Linked DNA regions of Spinactinospora alkalitolerans. The protein of the gene in region 2 binds, or shares a complex with, the protein of the main gene of each other region. Links are inferred from orthologs where the notes say so. Each region holds a gene or a part of one and is shown on either strand. Other genes may lie near its edges.

Region 1 (9,459 bases), 3.9 Mb from region 2 along the record:
TCGACCTTGATCACGCCCGCGGGCAGCAGCGACGCCCGCCCGCCCAGCACGGCGCGCACCGCGCCCGGGTCCAGGACCACCCTGCCCCGCCCCGCCGTGGCGTGCGCCAGCCACAACTGCCGGGTCGAGGGCCTGCGCCGCCGGGCCGGAGCGAAGAACGTCCCCACCGGCTCGCCGTCCAGCGCGGCCCCGGCGTTGGCCGCCGACGTCAGGATGGTGGGCACGCCCGCCTCCGTGGCGATCCGCGCCGATTCCACCTTGGTGACCATGCCGCCGGTGCCTACCCCGCGCCGGCCCGCGCTGCCGATGTCCACGCCTTCGAGGTCCTCCGGCTCCCGGACCTCGGCGATCCTGCGCGTGCCCGGACGGCTGGGATCGCCGTCGTAGAGCGCGTCGACGTCGGAGAGCAGCAGCAGCGCATCGGCCCGCAGCAGGTGCGCGACCAGCGCGGCCAGCCGGTCGTTGTCGCCGAACCGGATCTCGTGCGTGGCCACGGTGTCGTTCTCGTTGACGATCGGCACCGCCCCGATGTCGAGCAGCCGGGTCAGCGTCCGCTGGGCGTTGCGGTGGTGCGCGCGCCGCATCATGTCGTCGACCGTGAGCAGGACCTGCGCGGCCGTGAGGCCGTGATCGGCGAACGCCCTGGTGTAATGCGCCACCAGCAGGCCCTGGCCCACGCTGGCCGCGGCCTGCTGCGTGGCGAGGTCACGCGGCCGCGTGACCAGCCCCAGCGGCGTCATCCCCGCGGCCACCGCGCCGGAGGAGACCAGCACGATCTCCACGTCGGCCGCCCGCCGCGCCGCCAGCACGTCGGTCAGCTCCCGAATCCTGTCGCGGTCGATGCGGCCGTCGTGCGTGGTCAGCGACGACGACCCGACCTTGACGACGACGCGGCGCGCCCGCGTCATCTCCGCCCTGCGGCCCGCCGCCGCCCCGGGCTCCGCGGCCGCGGAGCCCGATCCTCCCCCAGACTGTGCGCTGTGCACGTCCCACGTTCCAATCTGCGTGTTCGCTCAAGCGGTCAGACGGCTGGAACAGGGGTCCCCGCGCGACGTCAGCCCAGCCGGGAGTCGGTGCCGCGCGGGCCGGTCGGGGCCTGGTCCACGTCGACCGTGGGGTCCCAGTCGAAGACCACGGAGTCGTCCTCGTCGCCGATGTAGACCTCGGCGCCCTCGACGGCACCGGCCTTGGCCAGGGCGTCCTCGATGCCGAGGCGGTTCAGCCGGTCGGCGAGGTAGCCGACGGCCTCGTCGTTGGAGAAGTCGGTCTGGCGCACCCAGCGGGCCGGTTTGTCGCCGCGCACCCGGAAGGTGTTGTCGCCGAGCGGGACCACCTCGAACGGGATCTCCCCGATCTCGCGCGGACGAAGCACCAGGCGGGTGGGTTCGGCCGGGGGCCGGGCGGCGCGCGCCGCGGCCACCTGCTCGCCCATGGCGAAGGACAGCTCGCGCAGGCCCTCCCTTGAGGCCGCCGAGACCCGGATGACCTTCAGCCCCCGCTCCTCCAGCATCGGCTGGACGAACTCGGCGAGTTCGCGGGCCTCGGGCACGTCGATCTTGTTGAGCACGACGATGCGCGGCCGGTCCGACAGGTCGACCTCGGTCCGCTCGCCGTAGGCGGCCAGCTCGGCCTCGATCACCTCCAGGTCGGAGATCGGGTCGCGGCCCTGCTCGTAGGTGGCGCAGTCCAGCACGTGCACCAGCGTCGAGCAGCGCTCGACGTGGCGCAGGAAGGCCAGGCCCAGCCCCTTGCCCTCGCTGGCGCCGGGGATCAGTCCGGGGACGTCGGCGACCACGAACTGGGTGGCTCCGGCCTCCACCACGCCGAGGTTGGGGATGAGCGTGGTGAACGGGTAGTCGGCGATCTTGGGCCGCGCGGCGGACAGCGCCGCGATCAGCGAGGACTTGCCCGCGCTGGGGAAGCCCACCAGGCCGACGTCGGCGATGGTCTTGATCTCCAGGCGGACGTCGATCTCCTCGCCGGCCTCGCCCTTCAGGGCGAACCCCGGGGCCTTGCGCCTGGGCGAGGCCAGCGCGGCGTTGCCCAGGCCGCCGTTGCCGCCCTGGGCGATGACCAGCCGGGTCCCCGGCCCCACCAGGTCGGCGACGACCTCGCCGGCCGTGGTCGTCACGACCGTGCCGTCGGGCACGGCGAGCACCAGCTCCGCGCCGTTGGCCCCGGAGCGGTGGCCGCCCTGGCCCGGCGTGCCGTTGCCGGCCTTGCGGTGCGGCCGACGCTGGTACTCCAGCAGGGTCGCGGTGTTGGTGTCGACCTCCAGGACGACGTCGCCGCCCCTGCCGCCGTTGCCGCCGTCGGGCCCGCCCAGCGGTTTGAACTTCTCCCGGTGCACGGAGGCACAGCCGTGCCCGCCGTCACCGGCCTTGATGTGCAAGACCGCTTCGTCGACGAAGTCGGGCATGTGTCTCTCCTGCCGGTTGAACGCACGTAGGGCGGGCCAGTGCTACTGGCCCGCCCTCGTGCTGCGAAAATCCACTGGCGCTGCACCGCGCCGACCCGGAAACGCTCCCGCTCGCGCGGGGAGCGCGTGGCCCTCGCCACCACCGGTCCCGGTGTCGGCCCCGTATCCGGGGTGCACAACGCTTCGGCGTGCCGACCCTATTCCGCGGGAACCGGGGCAGGGGCCGGGACGATGTTCACGGCCTTGCGGCCGCGCCGGGTGCCGAACTCCACCTGGCCCGCGACGAGCGCGAACAGGGTGTCGTCGCCACCGCGGCCGACGTTGTCGCCGGGGTGGAAGTGGGTGCCGCGCTGGCGGACGAGGATCTCGCCGGCCTTGACGGCCTGGCCGCCGAAGCGCTTGACGCCGAGCCGCTTGGCGTTGGAGTCGCGCCCGTTACGGCTGGACGATGCGCCCTTCTTGTGTGCCATTTCGAGCTCCTCCTGCTACTTCGAGGCGATGCCGGTGATGCGGACCTGGGTGTACTTCTGGCGGTGCCCCAGGCGCTTCTTGTAACCGGTCTTGTTCTTGTACTTGAGGATGTTGATCTTGGGGCCCTTGGCCTCGCCCAGGACCTCGGCGGTGACCTGGTAGCCACCGAGCTCGGCCGCATCGCTGATGACCTTGCCGTCGTTGACGACCAGCAGCGGCTCCCACTGCACCGTCGAACCGATCTGGTCGGTCACCTTGTCGATGTTCAAGACGTCATCGACGGAGACCTTCTCCTGTCGGCCGCCCGCTCGCACGATCGCGTACACCGGGAAACTCTCTTCCTGCTCGCTTCAGAAAAAATGCGCTCTAAATCGACCGCAGTCTCAACACCACTCGCCCACCCAACGGGGGCGTGGGAATCGAGGAGCCGGTCTCGGGCGCGCGAACGTTTGGGGCGCGCCGACGCACCGACCCTTAGATTACCATCCGCCCGTTGGGGGCGAGCACGTCCGCGGACGGTCCCGGGTGGGACCGCCCCGACCCGCCCCCGGGCCGGTCACCCCGCCTCGGCCACCGCCGATTCGGGGGCCGCCGCGGCGGACTTGCTCCGCCGGCTCCGGCGCCGACGCGGTCGCTCGGCGCCGCTGTCGGCCCCGTCGGCGCCGTCATCGGCGCCGGCGGACCCGGCCGCCTCCTCTGGCGCACCGGACTCCGCCTCGGAGCCGCCGGTGGCCGCGGGTTCGGCGGCCGCGGCCTCCTTCTTCCGGCGCGAGGACCTCCGGGTGGTCTTCTTCTCGGGCTCCGCCGGCGCCGCCTCGGGCTCGGCCGGCGGCTGCTCGGCGGGCTTGGCCTCCTCGGACCCGGCGTCACCGCCGGAGCCCTCGGCGGAGGAGGCGGCCTTGTCGGCCTTGTCGGCCTTCTCCTGCTTCTCGGCCTTCTCCGAGCCGCCCTTGTTCTTCTTCTTGCCGCGCCCGTTGCCGTTGCCGCCGTTGCCGCCGCCCGACTTGGTCTCGACCGGCTCGGTCGACAGGTGCAGGCCCCGGCCGTTGCAGCACTCGCAGGTCTCGGAGAACGCCTCCAGCAGCCCCTGGCCGACCCGCTTGCGGGTCATCTGCACCAGGCCCAGCGAGGTGACCTCGGCCACCTGGTGCTTGGTGCGGTCCCGGGACAGGCACTCCAGCATGCGCCGCAGCACGAGGTCGCGGTTGCTCTCCAGCACCATGTCGATGAAGTCGATGACGATGATGCCGCCGATGTCGCGCAGCCGGAGCTGGCGCACGATCTCCTCGGCCGCCTCGAGGTTGTTCTTGGTGACCGTCTCCTCGAGGTTGCCGCCCTGGCCGGTGAACTTGCCGGTGTTGACGTCGACCACGGTCATGGCCTCGGTGCGGTCGATGATCAGCGAGCCGCCGCTGGGCAACCACACCTTGCGCTCCAGCGCCTTGGCGATCTGCTCGTCGATCCGGTAGGCCTCGAAGACGTCGCGCTCGCCCGACCAGTGCGACAGGCGCTCGGCCAGGTGCGGGGCGACGTAGTCGACGTACTCCTTGACCGTGGACCACGCCTCGTCGCCGGAGACCACGAGGCTGGAGAAGTCCTCGTTGAAGACGTCGCGCACCACGCGCACGGTGAGGTCGGGCTCGCTGTTGAGCAGCGCAGGGGCGGTCGCCGACTTCGACTTGCGCTTGATCGAGTTCCACTGGGCGGCCAGGCGCGAGATGTCGCGCTCCAGCTCCTCCTCGCTGGCGCCCTCGGCCGCGGTGCGCACGATGACGCCGGCGTTGTCGGGCATGACCTTCTTCAGGATCTGCTTGAGCCGGGCGCGCTCCTTGTCGGGGAGCTTGCGGCTGATGCCGGTCATGGAGCCGTCGGGCACGTAGACCATGTAGCGGCCGGGCAGGCTGATCTGGCTGGTCAGCCGGGCGCCCTTGTGTCCCAGCGGATCCTTGGTGACCTGCACCAGGACCGACTGGCCCGACTTCAGCGCCGACTCGATCCGCTTGGGCTGGCCCTCCAGGCCGGAGGCGTCCCAGTTGACCTCGCCGGCGTAGAGCACGGCGTTGCGCCCCTTGCCGATGTCGACGAACGCCGCCTCCATCGAGGGCAGCACGTTCTGCACCCGGCCCAGGTAGACGTTGCCGACGTAGGACTTGTGGGAGGCGCGGTCGACGTAGTGCTCGACCAGCACGTCGTCCTCGAGCACCGCGATCTGGGTGCGCTCGCCGTTGCGGCGGACGACCAGGTCGCGCTTGACCGACTCGCGGCGGGCCAGGAATTCCGACTCGGTGATGATCGGCGCGCGGCGCCGGCCCTGCTCGCGGCCCTCGCGGCGGCGCTGCTTCTTGGCCTCCAGGCGGGTTGAGCCCTTGACGGCCTGCACCTCGTCCTGGGCGGGCGCCGCGGCGCGCGGCTCGCGCACCCGCACCACCGTGTTCGGCGGGTCGTCGGGGCCGGGGGCCTCCTCGCCGCCCTCACCGGCGGACCTGCGGCGACGGCGGCGGCGACGGCGGCTGGAGCCGCCGTCCTCCCCGGCGTCGTCATCGGTGGAGTCGGCCTCGACCTGCTCGATCTCGGTCGATCCCGAGCGCTCGTCGGCGGGCTCCTTGGACTCGCCGGCCGATTCCGCGTCGAATCCTTCGTCGCCGCCGCGCGACTTGCCCCGGCCGCGGCCGCCGCGGCGCCGCCGGCGACGCGAGGGGCGGTCGTCCTCGGCGTCCTCGCCCGCCGTCGGTGCGGTCTCCTCGTCCTCGGCCTCGTCGACGCTCTCCTGCTCCGGCTCGGCGCGGACGGGGGCCGTCTCCGCGCGCTCGCTCGGCACCGGCGGCTGGAAGAGCACCATCGGCGGTTGGAAGGACACCGCGGCGGGACCGGCGGGCGCCTCGGCGGGCCGGGCGGACTCGGCGGTCGGACGCTCCTCCGCCGCGGACCGCTGCTCGGCCGCGTCCCCGGGCTCGGCCGCGTCCCCGGATTCGGCGGCGGCCGCGGGCTCGGACCCGGTGGCGGCCGCAGCGTCATCGGCCGCGGCCGGCGCCTCGTCGGCCGCCTTGGCCTTGCGGGTGCGGGTCCGCGTGGTCTTGGGCGCGCCGGCGCTGCGCGTGGCGCGCGAGGTCTTCCTCCTGCTCTCCCGCGCCGGCTCGGCCTCGGCCGGGACTGACTCGACCGGGGCGTCGGCGTCCGCGGCCGCGGTCGTGGCGGGTACGGTCACCGGCGCTGCGGGAGCCGGCTCGGGCTCCGGCGGCGGCCCGGCGGGGCGGGTCGCGGCGCTGCGGCGCCGGGCCCGCTTCTCCCGGGCGGCCGTGTCGGCCTGCGCGGACGCATCGGTCGCCGCCGATTCCGTCGGCGCCGGTTCGTTCGGTTCAGTTGTATGTCCCGCGGTGCCTTCGGCACCGCTGCTGGGCTCGTTTTCGAGCATCCGGGCGGTCTCCCGTCAGAGTCCTCGGGCGCGGCGGCGGCGCGTTCGCCGCGGCCGCTGCGCGCGAGGACTGTCGTCGCTGTGTCGGCGCCGGTAGCGCGCTCGGCGATACCGGGTCAAAGTCCTGAAGGGCGCGCCCACGTTCCCCGAACGAGGTCACTCATGTGACGCGCTTTCGCGTGGGCGCCGACGACCGTGGTGCGTCCTCCGCGAGCGGGGCGATCCCCTCCGCCCCGCCACCGTCCTCGGCCCGTCCCCGCCCAGCACTCTGGGCCGCCGCGATGTCAGCGGCGAACGGGTCGGCGAGCACGCCGGAGGCCTCGTCAAGCGGCCCCTGCGCCAGCCGGGTCATCAGTGGTGATGACGGCGGCGCGAGGCCGGCCACCTGTCGAAGGCCGGTCACCACGTCGTCCGGTCGAACGGCAGGTGTCGTGTGCCGGACGACCATCCGAAGTATGGCATATGTCTCGTGTTGCTCCGTTGCGGCGCACCCGTCCACATCCAGGCGGAGGACGGGCGAGCGGGTGTCGAAGCGGCGGCGGCCCTTCTTGGTGAGCCGTTCCACCTCGATCTCGCCGGCCGCGAGGAACGCGGCCGCCGCGGCCGCGGCGTCGTCGGGGGCGACGCCCGGCAGTTCTACCTGCCACTCCGATGCCTCCAGGCGGTCGGCCAGACCGCCCGCCGCGGCCTCCACGACCCCGACGACGTCGATGCCCGCGGGCATCGCGTCGTCGAGCCGAACACGCACCTGTTCGGGATCGCAGGGCTCGGTCAGCGTGAGTTCGAAGTACTCCGCCTCACTCGCCACCCCCGTGGGAGCGGCGCCCGTGTAGGAGATCTTGGGATGAGGCGTGAACCCCGCTGAGAAGGCGACGGGAACCCGGGCCCGGCGGAGCGCGCGTTCGAGCGCGCGGGCGATGTCGCGGTGACTCGCGAACCGCATCCGGCCGCGCTTGGCATAGCGCACGCGCAACCGTTGGCCCTGGTTTCCGGTGGAGGGCGAGGTCGTGCCCTCAGGTGCGGGGGGCAGCGCTGCTCCTTTCCTCGATTACTCCCGTGTCCGGGTGCGCCCCGTCGGCCGGCGCGCACCCACCTGGGAGATCCACGTCCTATTCAGCGTACGGTGCGCTCCGGGAGCCTCGCGCCATCGGCCCGGGCGAACCGTCCGATTCGCGCGGCTCGGGAGGGTGTCAACCGATGAGCGGATGACACCTCGATCAGTGACGGATCACACACGTATGTGCTGTTCCCCTCGCGGGCGGACTTGAAAAGCCCCTGGAAGAGTTGCGTCGCCCACAGTTCACCCGCTGGTCACCGCCGATCGCCCTCACCACGCTGAACTGCGATGATCCGGAGAGCACAAAATTTTTCGCGGAATCCGGAAATCTTTGCCAACCTCCGTCGGGTGCTGATCGTCTAAGTACACGTATGGCCCGGCGCGAGCGGGGCGCCGGGCCATACACACGAGCACGAAAGCGGGCCCCGGCACCGAAGGAAGGTGCCGGGGCCCGCCGTCGTCGGTGTCGCCGACCGAGCGGTCACACCACGGTGAGCGGCAGCAGCTTGGACCTGTCGGCCGGACCGACCTGGATCTCGGTGCCCATGCTCGGGCACACGCCGCAGTCGTAGCAGGGAGTCCAGCGGCAGTCGTCGACCTCCAGCGACTCCTCGCCGTGCAGCGCGTCCTGCCAGTCCTGCCACAGCCAGTCGCGGTCCAGGCCGGCGTCGAGGTGGTCCCAGGGCAGCACCTCGTCGGCGTCGCGCTCGCGCACCGTATACCAGTCGACGTCGACGGGCTCGTCGGCCAGCGCCGCCTCCGCGCAGGCCGCCCAGCGCTCGTAGGAGAAGTGCTCGCTCCAGCCGTCGAAGCGGCCGCCGTCGCGCCACACCGCCTCGACGACCCGGCCCACGCGGCGGTCGCCGCGCGAGAGCAGGCCCTCGATGACGGAGGGGCGGCCCTCGTGGTAGCGCAGGCCCACCGACTTGCCGTACCGGCGGTCGGCGCGCAGCGTCTCCTTCAGCTTGTGCAGCCGCGCGTCGACGACCTCGTGCGAGGTCTGCCCGGCCCACTGGAACGGGGTCTGCGGCTTGGGCACGAACCCGCCGATGGAGACCGTGCAGCGGATGTCCTTGCGGCCGGTGACCTCGCGACCGGTCCTGATGACCTCGCGGGCGAGGTCGGCGATCGCGAGCACGTCCTCGTCGGTCTCGGTGGGCAGGCCGCACATGAAGTACAGCTTCACCTGCCGCCAGCCGGCGGCGTAGGCCGCGGTGACGGTGCGGATGAGGTCGGCCTCGGTGACCATCTTGTTGATCACCCGGCGCATCCGCTCGCTGCCGCCCTCGGGGGCGAAGGTCAGGCCGGAGCGGCGCCCGTTGCGGGTGAGCTCGTTGGCCAGGTCGATGTTGAAGGCGTCGACCCGGGTCGAGGGCAGGGACAGGCCGGTGTTGGTGCCCTCGTAGCGGTCGGCCAGCCCCTTGGCGATGTCGCCGATCTCACTGTGGTCGGCGCTGGACAGCGACAGCAGGCCGACCTCCTGGAAACCGGAGGACTTCACCCCCTGCTCGACCATCTGTCCGACGGCGTCCTTGCTGCGCTCGCGCACCGGGCGGGTGATCATGCCGGCCTGGCAGAACCGGCAGCCGCGGGTGCAGCCGCGGAAGATCTCCACGCTGTAGCGCTCGTGTACCGACTCCGCCAGCGGCACGATCGGGTTCTTGGGGTAGGGCCAGTCGTCGAGGTCCATGACGGTGTGCTTCTGCACCTGCCACGGCACGCCCGGCCGGTTGGGCGCGTACTTCTCGATCCGGCCGTCGGAGAGGTAGCCGACGTCGTAGAAGCCGGGCACGTACACGCCGCCGCCGGCGGCCAGGCGCAGCAGCAGCCCCTCGCGCCCGCCGGGGCGCCCCTCGCGCTTCCACTCGCGGACGACCTCGGTGACGGCCAGCGCGATCTCCTCGCCGTCGCCGAGCACGACGGCGTCGAGGAAGTCGGCGATCGGCTCGGGGTTGAACGCCGAATGCCCGCCGGCCAGCACGATCGGGTGGTCCTCGCCCCGGTCGGCCGCGCGGATCGGGATGCCGGCCAGGTCCAGCGCGGTGAGCATGTTGGTGTAGCCCATCTCGCTGGCGAAGCTGATGCCGAACACGTCGAAGG
Region 2 (9,381 bases):
TGTCCGAGGTCTTGTCGACCTGGCGGTCGAAGTACACGCCCGGAGAGCGGACAAGCTGGGACACGACGACACGCTCGGTGCCGTTGATGATGAACGTGCCTTTGGCGGTCATGAGCGGGAAGTCGCCCATGAACACCGTCTGGCTCTTGATCTCACCGGTTTCGTTGTTGATGAACTCCGCCGTGACGAACATCGGGGCGGAGTAGGTCATGTCCTTGTCCTTGCACTCCTCTTCGGAGTACTTGGGCGGCTCGAAGCGATGGTCGCGGAACGACAGCGACATCGTGCCCGAGAAGTCCTCGATGGGACTGATCTCCTCGAAGATCTCTTCGAGGCCAGACTGCTCCGGAACGTCCTTACGGCCCGCGTCACGGGCCGCCTCGACTCGGGCACGCCACTTCTCGTTGCCGAGCAGCCAGTCGAAGGACTCGGTCTGCAGGGCGAGAAGGTTCGGGACCTCGAGTGGTTCCTGAATGCGGGCGAAGGAAACGCGGTTCGGACCAAGGGCGTTAGCGGAGGCGTTGCGCGAGGCTGCCAACAGGGGTCCTTCCGAAGGCTTGTGGCGGTTGATGCGCGCGCACGCCGGACGACCCTGAACTCTGAAGGACCGACAGACAGGGACGGTTCTTCACGACGGCTGAGAACGTATCGTGGGGCCCGGATCCAGCAGGATTTCAAGCAGAAAACGGGCACGAGGTACGGGCTCTGGCACAGGAGTCGTCAAAGGGCAGCGCAAAAGGGCAGTGTAGCCGAATACTACACCGCTGTCCAACAGCAACCCTCGGAGTCAGTCACGACACCACGCAGCATCGCTCCAACAGGCGGATCCGTCAAGCCCAGATCCGACAGAACGCCCCATTCCCCCTCAGTGAGAGGACCCACAGGCCGGACAGGTGTGAGCCAGTCGACATCGGGGAAAGATGTTCCTTCCCGCATACAGCTCCTCCCTCTGATCCTGACCTTGAGATCCAACACCGGTTCCAGGGGGTCTTGAAGTTCGGCCATAGAAGGGATCCGCGGTGACCGGGCGATCCTCTCGTGCGCCGAAGGCCCCTCAAAGGATCGCCCCGGCGCCGCGCCCCCCGCGCCGCCACCGTGATCGCCAGGCCGAAACCATGGTGTCGGCCTGTGCCGACGACGTCGGCGTGCGCTTCGCGCGTGTGAGGGCGATTTACCGTCCACGGGCCCGGCGGCCACGCGAGAGAATCGCCCGACCGCGCGCCTGTCCCATCCTGGGGTCGAGGTCAAAACCCAAAGAGGCGGCCGCCCCCGAAGGGACGACCGCCCGCGCGCAGCCGGGTGACGACTACTTGAGGGTGATGGTGGCGCCGGCGCCCTCGAGGGCCTCCTTGGCCTTGTCCGCGGTCTCCTTGTTGACGCCCTCGAGCAGCGGCTTGGGAGCGTTGTCGACCAGGTCCTTGGCCTCCTTGAGACCCAGGCTCGTGAGGCTGCGGACCTCCTTGATGACCTGGATCTTCTTGTCGCCGGCGGACTCCAGGACGACGTCGAACTCGCTCTGCTCCTCCTCGGGGGCGGCCTCGCCGCCGCCACCACCCGGAGCGGCGACGACCGCGGCCGGGGCGGCGGCGGTGACGTCGAACTTCTCCTCGAACTGCTTCACGAAGTCCGAGAGCTCCAGCAGGGTCATCTCCTCGAACGCGCCGAGCAGCTCTTCGGTGCTGAGCTTCGCCATGGTTGCGATCTCTCTTTCTCTTCCGGCGCGGCCGCCCCTTGGCGCCGCACCGAGGCTTTCGGGCACCGGCGCACGCGGCGCGCCGGCGGGGTTCTGGGGTTCTTAGGCTTCCGCTCGCTTGTCGTGCAGTGCCTGGGCCAGGCGCACGGTCTTGGACGGCAGCGCCTGGAACAGGGCAGCGGCCTGACCCTGCTTGCCCTTCAGCGCACCGGCCAGCTTCGAGAGCAGAACCTCGCGGGACTCAAGGTCGGCCAGCCTGGTGATCTCCTCCGGCGTCATCGACCTGCCGTCGATCACACCGCCCTTGATCACCAGCGGCGGGTTCGCCCTGGCGAAGTCACGCAGACCCTTGGCCGCCTCGACCACATCGCCCTTGACGAAGGTGATGGCGGAGGGGCCCTCGAACAGGTCCAGGACCTGCTCGTCCAGACCGGCCTCGTTGGCGGCGATCTTGGTCAGCGTGTTCTTCACGACGCGGAACCGCGCGTTCTGGCCGAGGCTGCGGCGCAGTTCGGTGACCTGCGCGACAGTGAGCCCACGGTACTCGGTCAGCACGGCACCCTCCGAGCTCTGGAATTCCTCCTTGAGCTCGGCGACCGCGGCTGCCTTATCCGGCCTCGCCATGGGACTCCTTCCAACAGTGAACACCGGTCCAAGGAGCCATCCGAGTGGGCGCGCGCATGAAAAACGCCCCGGCGCAGGCGCACGGGGCTCGACGGGATCACGTGCACGAGGGCACGCGTGATCGCAGCTCACTCCACACCTGCGCGGGCCGCCCATTCGCATGGGACCTTAGGTCACCCGACGGGTGACGACCGGCGGTCTTCGGCAGTTACCAATGTTAGCCGATGCCCGGGAGTGAGTGGGACGTGCACGGTCCGGTGGACCGGTGCGGGGGTCAGGTGGCCGGCGAACGCGCCGGATGCGTTCGCCGGCTTCCGGAGCGGGTGCCGCTAATTCATGTCGCCCATGTCGCCCAGGTCGCCCATGAGGTCGTCCATGTCGCCGATCTGGTCCGCGCTCGGGTACTCGATCTCGACGGGCTGGTTGAACTCCAGGAAGTCCATGGTGCTGGTGAAGTCACCGGCCTCGCTGCTCACCCTGCGCGGCAGGCCCTCGTCGTCCACCCACACCTCGAACGCCATCTCGCTGACGCCCGACTGGGAGTACAGCTGCTGCGCCGACTCCTTGGCGTCGGCGTCGTCGATGTTCTCCAGTGCCTGGTCGACGCTGTAGGTCCCGGTGTACTTGGTCGTGGATACGCCGTTGACCTCCTCGGATCCGGCCTCCTCGATGCCCTCGCCGGCGAGCAGCTTCTCCAGTTCGGCCATCGGGTCCTGGGGCTGCTGGGTGCCCTCTGCCGCGCTCGACCGCAGCCACGCGGGGCCTCCCATGGAGGGGTCGCCCTCCACCAGGATCTCGTCACCGCGCATCAGCACCCTGCTGGTGCCGCTCGTGCCGAGGTCCATCGTTATCTCGTAGGTGGGCTCGGGGGTGCCGGAGTAGGTGATCTCCTGGGTCATCTCGGTGGCCTGCCCCTGCATGCTGCCCGACGTCGTCATCTCGGCACGGTAGCTCTCGACCTCGCGCGTCTGGCTCACCAGGTTGGAGAGCACCTCCGTGACGCTCGCACCGCCCGCCGCGCCGGGGAGGGCCGAACACCCCGCGACGACCATTGCCAAACCACTGCCCGCGACGGCGACGGCGAACTTTCGCAGCATCGATCAAACTCCAAAGACGTCTCGTTCGTGACCGGCCTGTTGACCTGCCCGAATCATGCGACGTGTCGCCCCGGGCAACGGTTCCACCGCTTTTCGCCGGATCGGGCCGGGTGGACGGCGGGCGGGGGCATGCATGGAGGCCGCATGGAGGGCGCGGGCGCGAAAAAGGGCGCCCCGGCTCGGATCCTCCGAGCCGGGGCGCCCCCGCTGCCCTCGATCGCCGCGCCGCGGCGCCGCGGACGCGCCGACTAGGCGACGGCGCGCGCCGCGTTCGGGTCCACCGGGATGCCGGGGCCCATCGTGGTGGTCAGCGTGGCCTTCTTGACGTAGCGGCCCTTGGCGGCCGACGGCTTGAGCCGCAGCACCTCGTCCAGGGCGGCCTGGTAGTTCTCGATGAGCTGCTGCTCGCCGAAGGAGGCCTTGCCGATGATGAAGTGCAGGTTGCCGTGCCGGTCGACCCGGAACTCGATCTTGCCGCCCTTGATGTCGCTGACGGCCTTGGCGACGTCGGGGGTGACGGTGCCGGTCTTGGGGTTGGGCATGAGGCCGCGCGGACCGAGCACCCGGCCCAGGCGACCGACCTTGCCCATCAGGTCCGGGGTGGCCACGACCGCGTCGAAGTCGAGGAAGCCCTTCTGGATCTCCTCGACGAGGTCGTCGTCGCCGACGTAGTCGGCGCCCGCGGCGCGGGCCTGCTCGGCACGGTCACCGGTGGCGAAGACCAGGACCCGAGCGGTCTTGCCGGTGCCGTGCGGCAGGTTGACGGTGCCGCGGACCATCTGGTCGGCCTTGCGCGGGTCGACGCCCAGGCGCAGGGCGATCTCGACGGTCGGGTCGAACTTGACGGAGATGGTCTCCTTGGCGAGCTTGACGGCCTCGACCGGCGCGTACAGCCGGTCGCGGTCCACCTGCTCGGAGGCCTTGCGGTGGTTCTTGCTGCGCTTCACTGAAAACTCCTGTTTCAAGGGGCCTGTGGTGTGCGGGCCAGCGCCTGGCCCTGCCACGGAGGACGGACGGCGCCGCAGGGCGCTACTTGACCTCGATGCCCATGGAACGGGCGGTGCCGGCGACGATCTTCTCGGCGGATTCGAGGTCACCGGTGTTGAGGTCGGGCAGCTTGGTCTGCGCGATCTCGCGCACCTGGTCGCGGGTGATGGAACCCGCGGTGCTGCGGCTCGGGGTCGTGGCGCCCTTGTCCAGGCCGGCGGCCTTGAGGATGAGCTTCGGGGCCGGCGGCGTCTTGGTGACGAAGCTGAACGACCGGTCCTCGAAGATGGTGATCTCTACGGGGATGACGTTGCCGCGCTGGGCTTCGGTGGCAGCGTTGTACTGCTTGCAGAAGTCCATGATGTTGACGCCGTGCGGGCCGAGGGCGGTACCGACCGGCGGAGCCGGGGTGGCCTGTCCTGCGGGCAGTTGAACCTTGACGAGCGCCGCGATCTTCTTCTTCGGAGGCATTTCGGGTCCTTTGCCGGATTTGCTGTGTGTTGTGGGTCCCTCGTCCCCGCGCCGCGGAGACGGCGCGGGTCCGGCCCGACCGGCAGGGAGTCGGACCGAGGTCCACCTACCACCTGCGTGGAGAGCCGCGCGTCCGCCGGGACCCGGGCGGATCGCGAATAAGCCCCGCCGAGGGCGGGGCACGGTGGGTCGGCCCCGAAGGGCGGACCCACCAAGTCTACGCGCTGGATCAGATCTTCGAGACCTGGTTGAACGCCAGCTCCACCGGGGTCTCACGGCCGAAGATCGAGACGAGCACCTTGAGCTTCTGGGTGTCGGGGTTGATCTCGCTGACCGTGGCGGGCAGCGTGGCGAACGGGCCCTCCATGACGGTCACGGACTCGCCGACCTCGTAGGCGACGTCGGAGCGGGCCTCGGTCTCCTTCTTCTTGGTCTGCTCGGCCTCTTCCTCCGGCTCCGGGGCGAGGAGGTCGGCGACCTCCTGGATGCTCAGCGGAGCGGGGCGGTTGGACAGACCGACGAAGCCGGTGACGCCGGGCGTGTTGCGGACCGCCGCCCAGGACTCGTCGATGAGGTCCATGCGCACCAGGACGTAGCCGGGCAGGACCTTCTCGGTGACCTGCTGGCGCTTGCCGCTCTTGACCTCGGTGACCTCCTGCGTGGGCACCTCGACCTGGAAGATGTAGTCCTCCATGTTGAGCGACTGGGTGCGGCTCTCGACGTTGGCCTTCACCCGGTTCTCGTAGCCCGCGTAGGTGTGCACCACGTACCAGTCGCCCGGCAGCATGCGCAGCTCGATCTTGAACTCTTCGACGGGGTCGAGCCTGGGGACCGCGTCCTCTTCGCTCTCCTCGGCCTCTTCGGCCTCGGCGTCCTCCGCCTGCTCGGCGTCCGCTTCGAGCTCGGTCTCCTCGGCACCGGCCGCCTCGGTCGTTTCGGGCGCCTCGGCCGCTTCAGCAGCATCCGCCTGCTCGGCTCGCGGGCCGGTCTCTTCCGCCGACGACTGATCCCGCTCCTCGGTGGGGAGGTCGCCAGAGGTCAGTGGGGAGTCGGACACGGCTGCTCTTTCTCTCGTCGGATACACGCTCTCGGCTGGCACAACAATGAACACGGCCAGCGCCGGCAATGCCAGCTTACGGTCTTGGCCGACGAAATGTGACCAACGTGCCGCGATGACCCGGGCGTGGTCCCGGGGAGGCGGCTGCGATCAGGAGGTGCCGGTGCCGGCGACGGTGGAGTAGAGCCAGGTGACCCCTTCACCGAAGCCGAAGTCGAGCAGCGAGATGTAGCCGACCATCATGACCACGAAGACCATGACCACGATCGTGTAGGTGATCAGCTCACGGCGGGTGGGCCAACGGACCTTTCGGAGCTCGCCGACGACCTGCTTGGTAAAGGTCACCGGACCGGTACGACGCTTGCGCTCCTTCTCGGGCTTGGCGTCGGCGTCAGTCTGTGTCACCTGAGGTCCTTAGGGATTCGACGGTCACTGGACGCTTCCGGGCGGACGGCCTCCTCAGCCGGGCGCTCATTCCACTCGCTCACTCGGACTTGCCGCGCACTCGGGAGTGCTCTTGCAGGGCAGGAGGGACTCGAACCCCCAACCGCCGGTTTTGGAGACCGGTGCTCTTCCAATTGAGCCACTGCCCTTGGGTACCGCGTGGTTCCCACGATAGCCGGTTCCGGAGCGTGCTGCGCGCGAATAATCGGGCGGGCGGCCCGTTCCCGGTCCATCGACTGCCAGAGTCTATGCCCTATCCGCGTCCGGGACCAAGTCGCGGCGGGCTGTGTTCCCCGTTCCCCCTGTTCGCCCCCTTGACACAAATGTCTTGGCCCCACATGGAAACATGGGTCACATGACTGACCGACCCCGTATCTCCGCACGCATCGGCGGCATTTCCGAGTCAGCGACCCTGGCGGTGGACGCGAAGGCCAAGGCCATGAAGGCCGAAGGCCGGCCCGTCATCGGCTTCGGCGCCGGGGAGCCCGACTTCCCGACACCCGACTACATCGTCGAGGCCGCGGCGCAGGCGTGCCGCGAACCCCGCTTCCACCGGTACACGCCGGCGGGCGGCCTGCCCGAGCTGAAGGAGGCCATCGCGACCAAGACCCTGCGCGACTCCGGCTACCGGGTGGAGCCGAGCCAGGTCCTGGTGACCAACGGCGGCAAGCAGGCCATCTACGAGGCGTTCGCCACACTGCTCGACCCGGGTGACGAGGTCATCGTCGTCGCGCCGTACTGGACGACCTACCCCGAGTCGATCAAGCTGGCCGGCGGCGTCCCGACCTACGTCGTCACCGACGAGTCCACCGGCTACCTCGCGAGCGTCGAGCAGTTGGAGGCCGCCCGCACCGAGCGCTCCAAGGTGCTGGTGTTCGTCTCCCCGTCCAACCCGACGGGCGCCGTCTACTCCCCGGAGCAGGTCCGCGAGATCGGCCGGTGGGCGGCCGAGAAGGGCCTGTGGGTCCTCACCGACGAGATCTACGAGCACCTGGTCTACGGCGACGCCCGGTTCGCCTCGATGCCGGCGGAGGTGCCCGAGATCGCCGACCGCACGATCGTGGTCAACGGCGTGGCCAAGACCTACGCGATGACCGGCTGGCGTGTGGGGTGGATCGTCGGCCCCAAGGACGTCGTCAAGGCGGCGGGCAACCTGCAGTCGCACGCCACGTCCAACGTCGCCAACGTCTCGCAGGTCGCGGCGCTGGCCGCCGTCTCAGGCGACCTCAGCGCCGTGGACGAGATGCGCACCGCCTTCGACCGCCGCCGCAGGACCATCGTCCGGATGCTCAACGAGATCCCCGGTGTGGTCTGCCCCGAGCCGCAGGGCGCGTTCTACGCCTACCCGTCGGTCAAGGACGTCATCGGCCGGGAGGTGCGCGGCCGGCGCCCGCAGAGCTCCACCGAACTGGCCGAGCTGATCCTGGAGCAGGCCGAGGTCGCCGTGGTTCCGGGCGAGGCGTTCGGCACCCCCGGCTACCTCCGGCTGTCCTACGCGCTGAGCGACGCCGACCTCACCGAGGGCGTGAGCCGCATCGCCAAGCTGCTGAGTGAGGCGCGGTAGCCGGATCCGGCCGGTCCCGCGCGCGAAGGACCGGTGCCCCTTCTCCGTTGCTCGCCCCGGCGTCCGCCCGACGCCGGGGCGAGCGGTTTTTCGCGGGACGGCTGACGACGGCGGGGCCGGTTTGCGGCACCCTTGTGTCATGCAACGCCCGATCACCCTGCTGCCCAAGGCCCACCTCCACCTGCACTTCACCGGGTCGATGCGGCACTCCACCCTGGTGGAGCTCGCCGACCTGCGCGGAGTGCACCTCCCCCAGGCGCTCGTGGACGAGTGGCCGCCGAAGCTGAGAGCCGTCGACGAACGAGGCTGGTTCCGCTTCCAGCGGCTCTACGACATCGCCCGGTCGGTGCTGAAGACGCCCGATGACATGTACCGGCTGCTGCTGGAGGCCGCACAGGACGAGCGCGCGGCCGGGTCGGGGTGGCTGGAGATCCAGGTGGACCCCAGCGGCTACGCCTCCCGGTTCGACGGGCTCACCGCGGCGCTGGAGCTCGTGCTGGACGCCGCCCGCAGCGCGGAGCGTGAGACGGGCGTGGGCATCGGGATCATGGTCGCGGCCAATCGCACCAAGCACCCGTTGGACGCCAAGGCGCTGGCCCGGCTCGCGTCCCAGTACGCGGGCAGGGGCGTCGTCTCGTTCGGGTTGAACAACGACGAGCGCCGCGGCCGGGCGCTGGAGTTCGAGGGCGCGTTCCGGATCGCCCGCCGGGCCGGTCTGCTGCTGGCGCCGCACGGCGGCGAGCTGGAGGGGCCGCGCAGCGTACGGGAGTGCCTGGACATGCTGGAGGCCGACCGGATCGGCCACGGCGTGCGCGCGATCGAGGACCCCTACCTGGTGGAGCGGGTCGCCACCCAGGAGGTGACCCTGGAGGTCTGCCCGAGCTCCAACGTCGGCCTGGGCGTCGTGCAGGACGTGTCGCACGTGCCGCTGCGCCGCCTGTTCGACGCCGGCGCCCCGATCGCCCTGGGCACCGACGACCCGCTGCTGTTCGGTCCCCGGCTGGCCGAGCAGTACGAGATCGCCAGGGACGTCTTCGGGTTCTCCGACGCCGAGCTCGCCGAGCTCGCGCGGATGTCGATCAGGGGCGCGGCAGCGCCCGACGGCCGCAAGAAGGAGCTGCTGGCCGGCGTGGACTCCTGGCTGACCACAGCGCCGGAGGACTTCTGAGCCCGGCGGCCGGCGCCCCGCCGACCGCGGCGGCGGAGGGGCGTCAGAACGCCACCATCCGCACGCCCTGGAACACCATTGCGGCGCCGGCCAGGAAGAACAGCAGCGCCGCGCCGACCTGAACGGCACGTTCGGGGAGCTTCTTGCCCAGCGCGGCGCCCAGCGCGATCGCGATGCCGTCGGCGAGCACCATGCCGACGGTGGAGCCGACCCATACCGGGAGCCAGTCGTACCGGGTGCCGACGGTGATCGTGGCGAGCATCGTCTTGTCGCCCA

What was found.
Region 1: rplL (region 2) and rpmA share a complex: the UniProt entries of both Escherichia coli proteins name them as parts of the 50S ribosomal subunit. The link is inferred for Spinactinospora alkalitolerans from one-to-one orthologs.

The regions. Positions count from the first base shown.
Region 1 is NZ_JACCCC010000001.1:1,637,300-1,646,758, reverse strand. Bases 1,254-4,125 are described here. They hold rpmA (50S ribosomal protein L27), read right to left. Parts: upstream 2,890-4,125; coding sequence 2,617-2,889; downstream 1,254-2,616. Other genes in these bases: HDA32_RS07320 (Rne/Rng family ribonuclease), read right to left, coding at 3,447-4,125; rplU (50S ribosomal protein L21), read right to left, coding at 2,905-3,216; obgE (GTPase ObgE), read right to left, coding at 1,254-2,419. In the rest of the region: proB (glutamate 5-kinase), read right to left, coding at 1-908; more of obgE, read right to left, coding at 1,055-1,253; more of HDA32_RS07320, read right to left, coding at 4,126-6,302; HDA32_RS07315 (TIGR03936 family radical SAM-associated protein), read right to left, coding at 6,463-7,245; HDA32_RS07310 (TIGR03960 family B12-binding radical SAM protein), read right to left, coding at 7,841-9,459.
Region 2 is NZ_JACCCC010000001.1:5,534,201-5,543,581, forward strand. Bases 1-2,794 are described here. They hold rplL (50S ribosomal protein L7/L12), read right to left. Parts: upstream 1,694-2,794; coding sequence 1,307-1,693; downstream 1-1,306. Other genes in these bases: rpoB (DNA-directed RNA polymerase subunit beta), read right to left, coding at 1-538; rplJ (50S ribosomal protein L10), read right to left, coding at 1,796-2,317; HDA32_RS24650 (SCO4651 family lipoprotein), read right to left, coding at 2,647-2,794. Also shown: more of HDA32_RS24650, read right to left, coding at 2,795-3,414; rplA (50S ribosomal protein L1), read right to left, coding at 3,663-4,361; rplK (50S ribosomal protein L11), read right to left, coding at 4,444-4,872; transcription termination/antitermination protein NusG, read right to left, coding at 5,102-5,929; preprotein translocase subunit SecE, read right to left, coding at 6,080-6,334; HDA32_RS24680 (pyridoxal phosphate-dependent aminotransferase), read left to right, coding at 6,729-7,937; HDA32_RS24685 (adenosine deaminase), read left to right, coding at 8,077-9,105; HDA32_RS24690 (TMEM165/GDT1 family protein), read right to left, coding at 9,149-9,381. UniProt on the Escherichia coli protein: The binding site for several of the GTPase factors involved in protein synthesis (IF-2, EF-Tu, EF-G and RF3). Is thus essential for accurate translation.